Regions from separate parts of the Brevibacillus parabrevis genome, predicted to be linked through region 1. Evidence: riboswitches for the same ligand, from Rfam matches in the RefSeq annotation. Region 1 holds a riboswitch; the other holds the start of a gene.
The links. A riboswitch is a leader RNA that binds a small molecule or an ion and turns the genes downstream of it on or off. The one in region 1 is predicted to bind cyclic di-GMP.
Positions count from the first base shown of each region.

Region 2: it holds a riboswitch for cyclic di-GMP, as region 1 does, so the genes downstream of both, IRJ17_RS24460 (methyl-accepting chemotaxis protein) here and IRJ17_RS05895 (methyl-accepting chemotaxis protein) in region 1, are expected to answer to the same signal.

Region 1 covers NZ_CP064090.1:1,222,775-1,227,142, reverse strand. The annotation lists gene IRJ17_RS05895 (methyl-accepting chemotaxis protein) at 1-1,352, opposite strand, end outside; cyclic di-GMP riboswitch class I at 1,425-1,525, opposite strand; gene IRJ17_RS05890 (methyl-accepting chemotaxis protein) at 1,748-3,205, opposite strand; gene IRJ17_RS05885 (formate--tetrahydrofolate ligase) at 3,525-4,368, opposite strand, start outside.
Region 2 covers NZ_CP064090.1:5,313,955-5,318,322, forward strand. The annotation lists gene rpmI (50S ribosomal protein L35) at 1-28, opposite strand, end outside; gene infC (translation initiation factor IF-3) at 59-562, opposite strand; gene moaA (GTP 3',8-cyclase MoaA) at 825-1,850, opposite strand; cyclic di-GMP riboswitch class II at 2,039-2,121, shown strand; gene IRJ17_RS24460 (methyl-accepting chemotaxis protein) at 2,270-4,000, shown strand; gene thrS (threonine--tRNA ligase) at 4,090-4,368, opposite strand, start outside.

The DNA.
Region 1 (4,368 bases):
CTGCCCATTTGCCGCACCGCCTGCTCCACGACAGTCGTTCCTTGCTCAGCCTGTTCCGAAGCCTCGCGCGCCGCCTCGGAAACATGCGCAGATGTCTCGGCGATTTTCACGATCCCTGCTGCCATATCATTCATGGACAGCGCGACATCTTTGGAGCTGGTCGCCTGCGCTTCCGCTCCGCCTGCAATTTGATTGATCGATTGCCCGATGCGATTGACGTTTTCCGTCGCGTGCTCAATGCCTGCCGATACTTCCTGAGTAAAGCGCAGCACCTGCTCGGAAGATTGCGACACGCCCTCAATCAGACCTTTCAAGTGGGCAACAGTCTGGTTGAAGTCACGGGAAAGCACCGCAAGCTCATCCTTGCCGTCTACCGTAACGGTCTGCGTGAGATTCCCTTGCGCCACCACATTGACCACTTGGTTCAGACGCTGAATCGGTTTCACCAGGCGAACAGACAGCCAGTATACGAAAATGATCCCGAGCGCCAACACAACCAGTGAAATCGCAAGCAGCTTGATCGACAGCTCATTTACCGGAGCGTGCAAATCTTTGACCGGAGCCGTGATGAATACGCCCCAGTTCAGTTTCGTCGATGCGTATGAGGAGAACTGCGCTGTTTGCTCCTGCTGGTATTGAATAATTCCATGCCCGCCTTGCTGCGTCGCTTCAAATGCCGTTTTCAGCTCGGGAATGTCGCTTTCCAGCACGGATTGCTTCAAAATAAACTCGCTATTCGGATGCCAGATATACGTTCCTTTTTTGCTGACGAGAAAAGCATAGCCGCTGTGCCCGAATTTCTCTTCAGAAACCGTTTTTTGAATCTCATTGATTGGGATAGTAGAGCCGACATAGCCGTATTGGCGGTTGTCTTTCATCAATGGCAAGATGACCGTCACAATGTTATTGCCTGTCCGTTGGGAAACAACCGGCTCGGATACGATGATTTTCCCTTCGCCTTTTCCTGCTTCCTGAAAATGCGGACGGTCGGAAGGATTGGTTTCCTCTCCTTTGAAGTTGATGACCTTTTTGCCGCTCAAGTCATAGGAAAAGAAAAACGTTTCAAACTCAGGGTTTTTCTTTTGCGCTTCCTGAATCAGCCTCAAGTCATGCTCGAAATTGTTGTCTGAGGACATCATCTCCCCGACTGTTTCCACGATTCCGATTTTTTCCTGGAAGAAGCTGTCGATACGGATGGATAGATTGCTGGCTGTCAGTTCCGCTTCTTTGTCCAGGCTCGATGATAGCAATTGCGAAGAGCTGTAGTAGCTGGCCCCGCATACCGTGCCCAAGCTGATGATCAAAAGCAGGCACATAACGACAATTAACTTTTTCTTTAGACTTGATTCCATCACACGGTGTACCTCCTATCCTTTTTTTCACAACAAAAAAGACTGCCACCCGGACAGCCTTTTTGCGTTCGGCATGGCAACCCGGCTATCGTAGCAGCAGAGAAATGCAATCTGCTTGCCTTAGACCCGTGGCTTTGCGTCCCTGCCTTTCAACAGGTTTGCCTTTGTCATTTTTTGTCGTATTTTGTTTATAAATTTACTATAGCACACGAAAGTAAAAATGTGGGTTAACTTTCAAATAATGCCTTGGATTTTTTTCCACACGAAATCTTTACCCGATTTGTTTGATAGCTAAACTACTTTTCTTGCATAAAATTACAAAAAAGCCCCTCCAAGTAAACCATTGTGCGCTTTTCACGCCATGTCTACTTAAAGGGGATGCTATCAGATCATAGTTACTTCCCAGACTCCACAGCCAAGCTGCTTAACGTATCGGTAAGCAGCTCCAACTCTCTAAAGCTTGCCACAATTTGTTCAATCCGTTCTGTTTGTTCGTCTACACTCGCCAATACTTGCTCTACAGACGCACTCGATTGTTCCGTTACGCTATAAATCTGGGTGATTTCATCCACAATCCGCAGCGAGCCATTCTCCAACGCATGAATGAGCGTCTCAACCTCGCCCGCTTGAATCACAACGCTATTCGCGTTATTTGTAATTTGTTTTAGTATGGATTCTGTGTGCTGCGCAGCGTTTTGACTGTCTACAACAGCGGCTTGTCCGGTAATGATTTGCTTGGCAAGGTCGCTTGTCTTATTTTGGATATCCACCAATATGCCTGCTATTTCTTCCGTCGATTGCTGTGAATGGACAGCCAGCTTCCTCACTTCATCAGAAACCACGGCAAAACCCCGCCCGTGCTCTCCCGCACGCGCTGCTTCGATGGCAGCATTCAAGGCCAGCAGGTTGGTTTGGTTGGAGATCTCGCTAATCTTGGAAAGAACAGAACCGATTTGCTGATTTCGTTCATGAAGCTCGTTCATCAACGTCACGGTTTTATCGATGATCGTACTGATATGAGCCATTTGTTTCGTTAGCGTCGACACCTGTTCATTTCCTTCTTCCGTTACCTTCACAGTCGCTAATGTTAAATCTTTCATGCGCTGCGAACTGGCGGCTACTCGCTGAACTCCATGATTTGAATCTTGTACGGAGTTGGAGATATCGCCGACACTTGCTGCCTGCAGTTGCACGCCTTTAGCCACCTCGGAAAAAGACGTCAATACTTCCCGAGAGACGCGTTCCGTAAAAAGGACATTATCTTTTAGCGACAAGCTGAATTGTTTAAGCGTCTCCACCGAATGTAACACCTTACCAAAAATTTGCTCGATTTGCTGTTTAGCAAACAGCGTTTCCTTATGCCGGCTTTCCGCTTGCAAATACACGTTCTCGTTAAGCTTTGCGACATAGATCGTGATGATGGCAACCACGACGAGCGGAACATTATTTGCATCTGCATAAACATTCAGATATTGACCTAGATTCGCAGTAATGATGGCTACAACTGACATCGCAATAACAGGGCGATAGTTGGGATAAAGAGATACAAGAGCGAGGTACTCGAACAAATTTAGCATACTCCTCTCGGCTGTCCGGGGAAAAGTAAGCAAATGCATAACACAAATAAGAGAAAGGACGCCAACCAAGACATACGGAATGAGCAAAATGGTTTTCGCTGCGCGGTTCATCCACATCAGCAGCAAACAAATCCCGGCAAACACGAACCACTGAATGACAAAAGCAAGGCTTAAACCTCGTGTTATATCGATCGCTACTTGCAGTACTACCATAAGCCATCCAATGCAAATGACAATTTTATTGCGCTGCTTGGTAATCAATGTTTTTTGATCCACATGGCACCTTCCTCTTCATCTTAGAAGTATGGAAAAGATGGATGAATGAGTAGCTGTGAGCCTCCTTTCCGCTATGCAACTGATAATCTGAGGCAATTTTCCCAACTTTCGAGAAAAAAATAGAAAAACACCGTCTGTTTTTGGTAAAATTTTGGTTTCCAGCAAAACCTCCAAAACAGATAGGTGTTCTCTTCTATGATAACGAAAGAAAGCTCTCATGATCAACTACAACCGGGTTTGCAGGCTTGTTTAGCTCTGCCTAAGCGCGAAAAAAAGCTGACACTTTGTTGCCCGTGTCAGCTTTTTGCCTTTGTGTTGCTTAGCTCAGTCCCTCTACATGGCCGTGCTCATCCACGTACAGCGACTCGGCTGCCGGCTTTTTCGGAAGTCCAGGCATCGTCACCAGGCTTCCGGTGAGCGCCACGATAAAGCCTGCCCCCGCCGAAATCCGCACCTCGCTCACCTGAATGGTGAAGTCTACAGGTGCTCCCAGCTGGTCAGCGCGATCTGTAAACGAGTATGGTGTCTTCGCCATGCAGACAGGCAGATGGGCCAGCCCCATGTCTTCGATCTTTTGGATCGTCTTCAATGCCAATGGGGAAAAGACTACGCCAGAACCGCGGTAAATCTCCTTCACGACCGTCTCGATTTTTTCTTTCACGCTGCGGTCTTCTTCGTACAAAAAGCGGAACTGCGAAGGACGCTCTGCCGCCCGCGTTACTTTTTCAGCCAGTTCGACCGCACCTTCGCCGCCTTCTGCCCAAGCCTTGGATAGCGCGGCTTCTGCTCCGGCCTCCTGGCACAGCTTCACGACTGCGTCGATCTCTCTTGGCGTATCTGTGGCAAAATGGTTGATGGCTACAATCGCTGGTACGCCGAACTTTTGGAGGTTCTCCAGATGGCGACGGACGTTGGCAAAGCCTGCCTCCAATGCAGCGAGGTTTTCTTCCGCCAGATCAGGCACTTTCACCCCGCCGTTGTATTTCAGCGAACGAACGGTAATCACCACTACGGCCGCCGCTGGAGTCAGTCCCGCTTTTCGGCACTTGATATCAAAAAACTTTTCTGCGCCCAGATCAGCGCCGAAGCCCGCTTCGGTTACGACGTAATCTGCGAGCTTGAGAGCGGTTTTGGTTCCGATCACGCTGCTGCACCCATGGGCG
Region 2 (4,368 bases), 2.0 Mb from region 1:
CAGCCTTGTTGGTTTTCATTTTAGGCATCTGAAAAATCCTCCTGTCTAAACTACTATCTTACTTTTCCGCTTTCGGAGCCAGAATCATGATCATGCTGCGGCCCTCGATCTTCGGTTTACGCTCAGGCGTAGCGAGATCTTCACACTGGGCAGCCACACGTTCCATAACGCCAAGGCCGATTTCGGAGTGGGTGATTTCACGTCCACGGAAACGGATCGTACACTTCACCTTGTGATGATCCTCCAAGAACTTGCGGACGTTGCGAAGCTTGGTTTGAAAATCGTGTTCCTCGATGTTGGACGAAAAACGCACTTCTTTCAGCTCGATGATCTTCTGGTTTTTCCGCGCTTCTTTCTCCTTTTTCGCCTGCTCGTACTTGAACTTTCCATAGTCCATGATACGGCAAACAGGCGGTTTGGCTGTAGGAGCAACGTTTACCAGATCCAGTTCGGCTTCCTGGGCAATGCGCAACGCTTCCCTAAAAGGTACGACTCCCAATTGGCTCCCGTCAGCACCGATCAAACGGACTTCACGGGCACGGATCGCTTCGTTGATTAACATTTGATCCTTGCTAATACTTGCCACCTCCGTCAATTTCGAGAAGGAACAAAAATGTGCGAACGCATCTGCGCCCGCACATATCTCACCTAAGCAATTTCATCAGATCCAAGGATCTTTGCATAAGAGTTACCTGTCAACAGTCGTGGAAGACGTCGACGCAGGTGAGAAGCTGGGCGCCTCTGCTTGTTCTCGAAGTATGAAGTGTTTATACACTCAATTCATGATACAGGTTAGAGTTGTCTTTGTCAAGGCTTATCACACACTATCCTCCAATGTGCGACATTTCCACCTTGGGACGTTTTACGAGGCCAGGCGTCTCATCCAGCCGCTCTTCTGAATATCGTTCATCGCGCTTGCTCCAGATCGTCTGAATCTGCGCTCTGATCTCATCGTCGCTCGCTCCGTTTCGCAGCGGCTCGCGCAAGTCTTCGCCCGCAGAAGCGAACAAGCAGTTGTACATTTTGCCCTCTGCGGACAGCCTGGCGCGCGTACAGGTGGAGCAAAAAGCTTGCGTCACAGAAGAAATCAGCCCGATCTCCTGATCCCCGTCCTCGTAGCGATAGCGCGAAGCGACCTCCCCGAAGTAATTTGCCTCGATCGGAACAAGCGGCATCTCCTGGTGAATCATGCGGACGATTTCGCTGGACGGCACGACCTGATCCAGCTTCCAGCCATTGGAGTTTCCGACATCCATAAATTCAATGAAGCGCAAAGTATGCCCCTGCTCGCGGAAGTATTTGGCCATCGGCAAAATATCTTGGTCATTCACTCCCCGCTGCACGACCATGTTGATTTTCACGCCAAGACCTGCTTCAGCCGCCGCCCGTATGCCGTCCAGCACGGCTTCTACCGGATAGCCCCTGCCGTTCAATGTGCCGAACCGCTCGTTGTCCAGACTGTCGAGACTGACTGTCACGCGGTCAAGTCCTGCTTCCTTCAGAGCCTGCGCGTGGCGGACGAGCAACGAACCGTTGGTGGTCATAGCGATGTCGTGAATACCTGCTACTTTTTTTATCATTTCAATTAACACAGGCAAGCCTCTGCGCATGAGCGGCTCTCCGCCTGTAATTCTGATTTTCTGGACGCCAAGCGAGGCGAAAATGTCGGTCAGTCGAACAATCTCTTCAAATGAAAGCAGCTTGTGCTGCGGCAAAAACTCAAAGTCCGGTCCAAAAATTTCCGCAGGCATGCAGTATCTGCAACGAAAATTGCATTTGTCTGTCACGGAAATACGCAAATCGCGGAGAGGGCGATTTCGTGTATCAACGAGTGGCGACTGCTCTGGCATTGGCTGTCACTCTCCTTTTTCCTAGCGTATCATATCCACGATCGGGCGTAATAGCTTTCCTGCACTTTCGCCTGGTTGTTCCTATGCAAAACCATAATATTTTGCTTGAAAGTGTAAATAGCTCATTTTTGCTATTCCCTTTTTGAATTAATATAAGCTAATATGACTATATATTGTGAAATTGTATAACTGAAAGTGGAAGCGATGATCAGCGATTTGTATGTGGGCACTTGAATGGCTGGGAGTGAGTAGTGCAACCGACCCTATTATTGCTGTAGGGTCGGTTTATTTTATCCCAGAACATTTGTCGTGTCCACTATCGCCAATTCACTCACCAAAGCACCATTGACGTATGCTCTCTTCCCCCGTTTTGAAGCGAACGACTAAAAAAGAGAAAAGCAAAGAATCCGGAGGTCTGCATGCAATTTTTTACGAAGAAAACAAAGCCATGGACAGAGTACGTAAAATCCTCTCACACGACTGACATCGATCAAGTAGGAGAACGAGTAAAGGAGCGCTTGTCCTTTTTAGGGGTGGATCAAGACACGCTCGCCCATGTCAAAAATGCTGCCGAAACGCTTTCGCCCTTTAAAGCGAAGATTGTCGACCAATTTTACGGCGCAATCACGGCTGTTGATCAATTGCAAAAACTGATTCTCGACCACTCAACACTAGGAAAATTGAAACACACATTGGAGTTGTATCTTGAACAGTTTCTGCAGGCGAATGTGGATTACGAATACGTGAAGACGAGAATTGTGATTGGACAAGTTCACAGCCGCATTCATCTGACAGCCGATCATTTTATCTCCGCTCATCATATGTTGATTCAGATCATGACATCGATCTTGATGGAAAAATGGAGCCATCAGCCGCATCAAATGATGCAAATGGTCACATCCGTCCAAAAACTGGCAGCGTTCGATCAGCAACTGATCGTGGAAGTATATATGGAAGAGACGTTCAAATCATTTTTGTTCGGCATCTCCGACATGTTGAATCATATGACACAGCTCGATACGACCAAACAGCTCATCTCGGGCATGGACGAACAAATTGAGGAAAGCCACAGCGTGACAGCAGCTACGGAAGAAATGAGCGCTTCCATTCAGGAAGTGGCCAACCACGCTATCAAGGTGGCGGAAGGAACGGACGATGCCGTCCACTCCGCAGAACAGAGCAGGCAGATCATCAATGCCGCGCTGGGAGACATCCGGCAAGTCGGGCGCGTCTTCGAAGAGGTCATGGGCCGCGTCAACAAGCTCGATCAGGAGATTCACCAGACCCAGGATGTCGTGCATATTATTCGGGAAATCGCCGAGCAAACGAATCTGCTCGCCCTCAACGCCAGTATCGAGGCTGCGCGGGCAGGCGACCAGGGGCGCGGCTTCGCCGTTGTCGCCTCAGAAGTTCGCAAATTGGCCGAGCATACAAAAGAACAAATCAGCCAAATTACAACCAATATGGCATCGTTGCAGCATGTCTCCAATCAGGTGACCCAGCAAATGGACGATACAGGCAAACTGGTTGAGCGCTGTGTGAGTGAGGCCCAATACGCTGACGTCGCCTTGAACAAAATTGTGACCGCGATGCAGGAAATCAGCCAATCGACCTCGCAAATTGCCGCCATGACCGAGGAGCAGGCTTCTTCCGTAACGGACATTGCCCGCCGCAACTCCACGATTTTTGACTTGAGCGCGCATTCGCAGGAAATCGCCAAGGATACGGCCCAGCTGATTTTGGAATTGAGCCGAAAAATGGACGATTACCGCAAAACATTCTTTACGATCAACGTCAAGCTCAGCTCGAAAGACATCGTCCGCGTGGCAAAAACCGACCATCTTCTGTGGAAATGGAAAATTTACAACATGTTTTTGGGCTTGGAGCACTTGAACGCAAGCGAAATGGGCTCCCACCACACATGCCGTCTCGGGAACTGGTACTATGGCGAGTTGTCTGCCCAAGTGCGAAACAATCCGATCTTCAAAAAGCTTGAGGAGCCGCACCGGATGGTTCATGCTTACGCCAAGCAAGCCGTCGAGCAGTACCAGGCTCAAGATCTGGCGGGAGCGCAGCAAACGTATCTCTTGCTCCAGGAGGCATCGAGCGAGGTCGTCTCCCTGTTGTCCCGCCTGGAGTCCGCTCTGTAATTTCCTTTCACGAATCACGAAAAAAGCAAAAAGGGCAGTTCTCTTCATCGCGGAAGAGACTGCCCTTTTTCATGACCGTTTTGTTGTTTTTACTTCATTTCGTTGATTTCAGCGCGGATTTTTTCCACGAAGGCATCCACAGTCATGGCACCTTCATCGCCTACGCCACGTCTGCGAACAGACAGTGTGCCGTCAGCCATCTCTTTTTCACCGATGACCAGCATGTACGGGATTTTTTGCACTTGCGCTTCGCGGATTTTGTAGCCGATTTTTTCGTTGCGCGCATCCAGCTCCACGCGGATTCCTGCTTGTTGCAGTTTTTCTTTGACTTGCTCTGCATAAGGAATGTGCACTTCGCTAATGTTCAT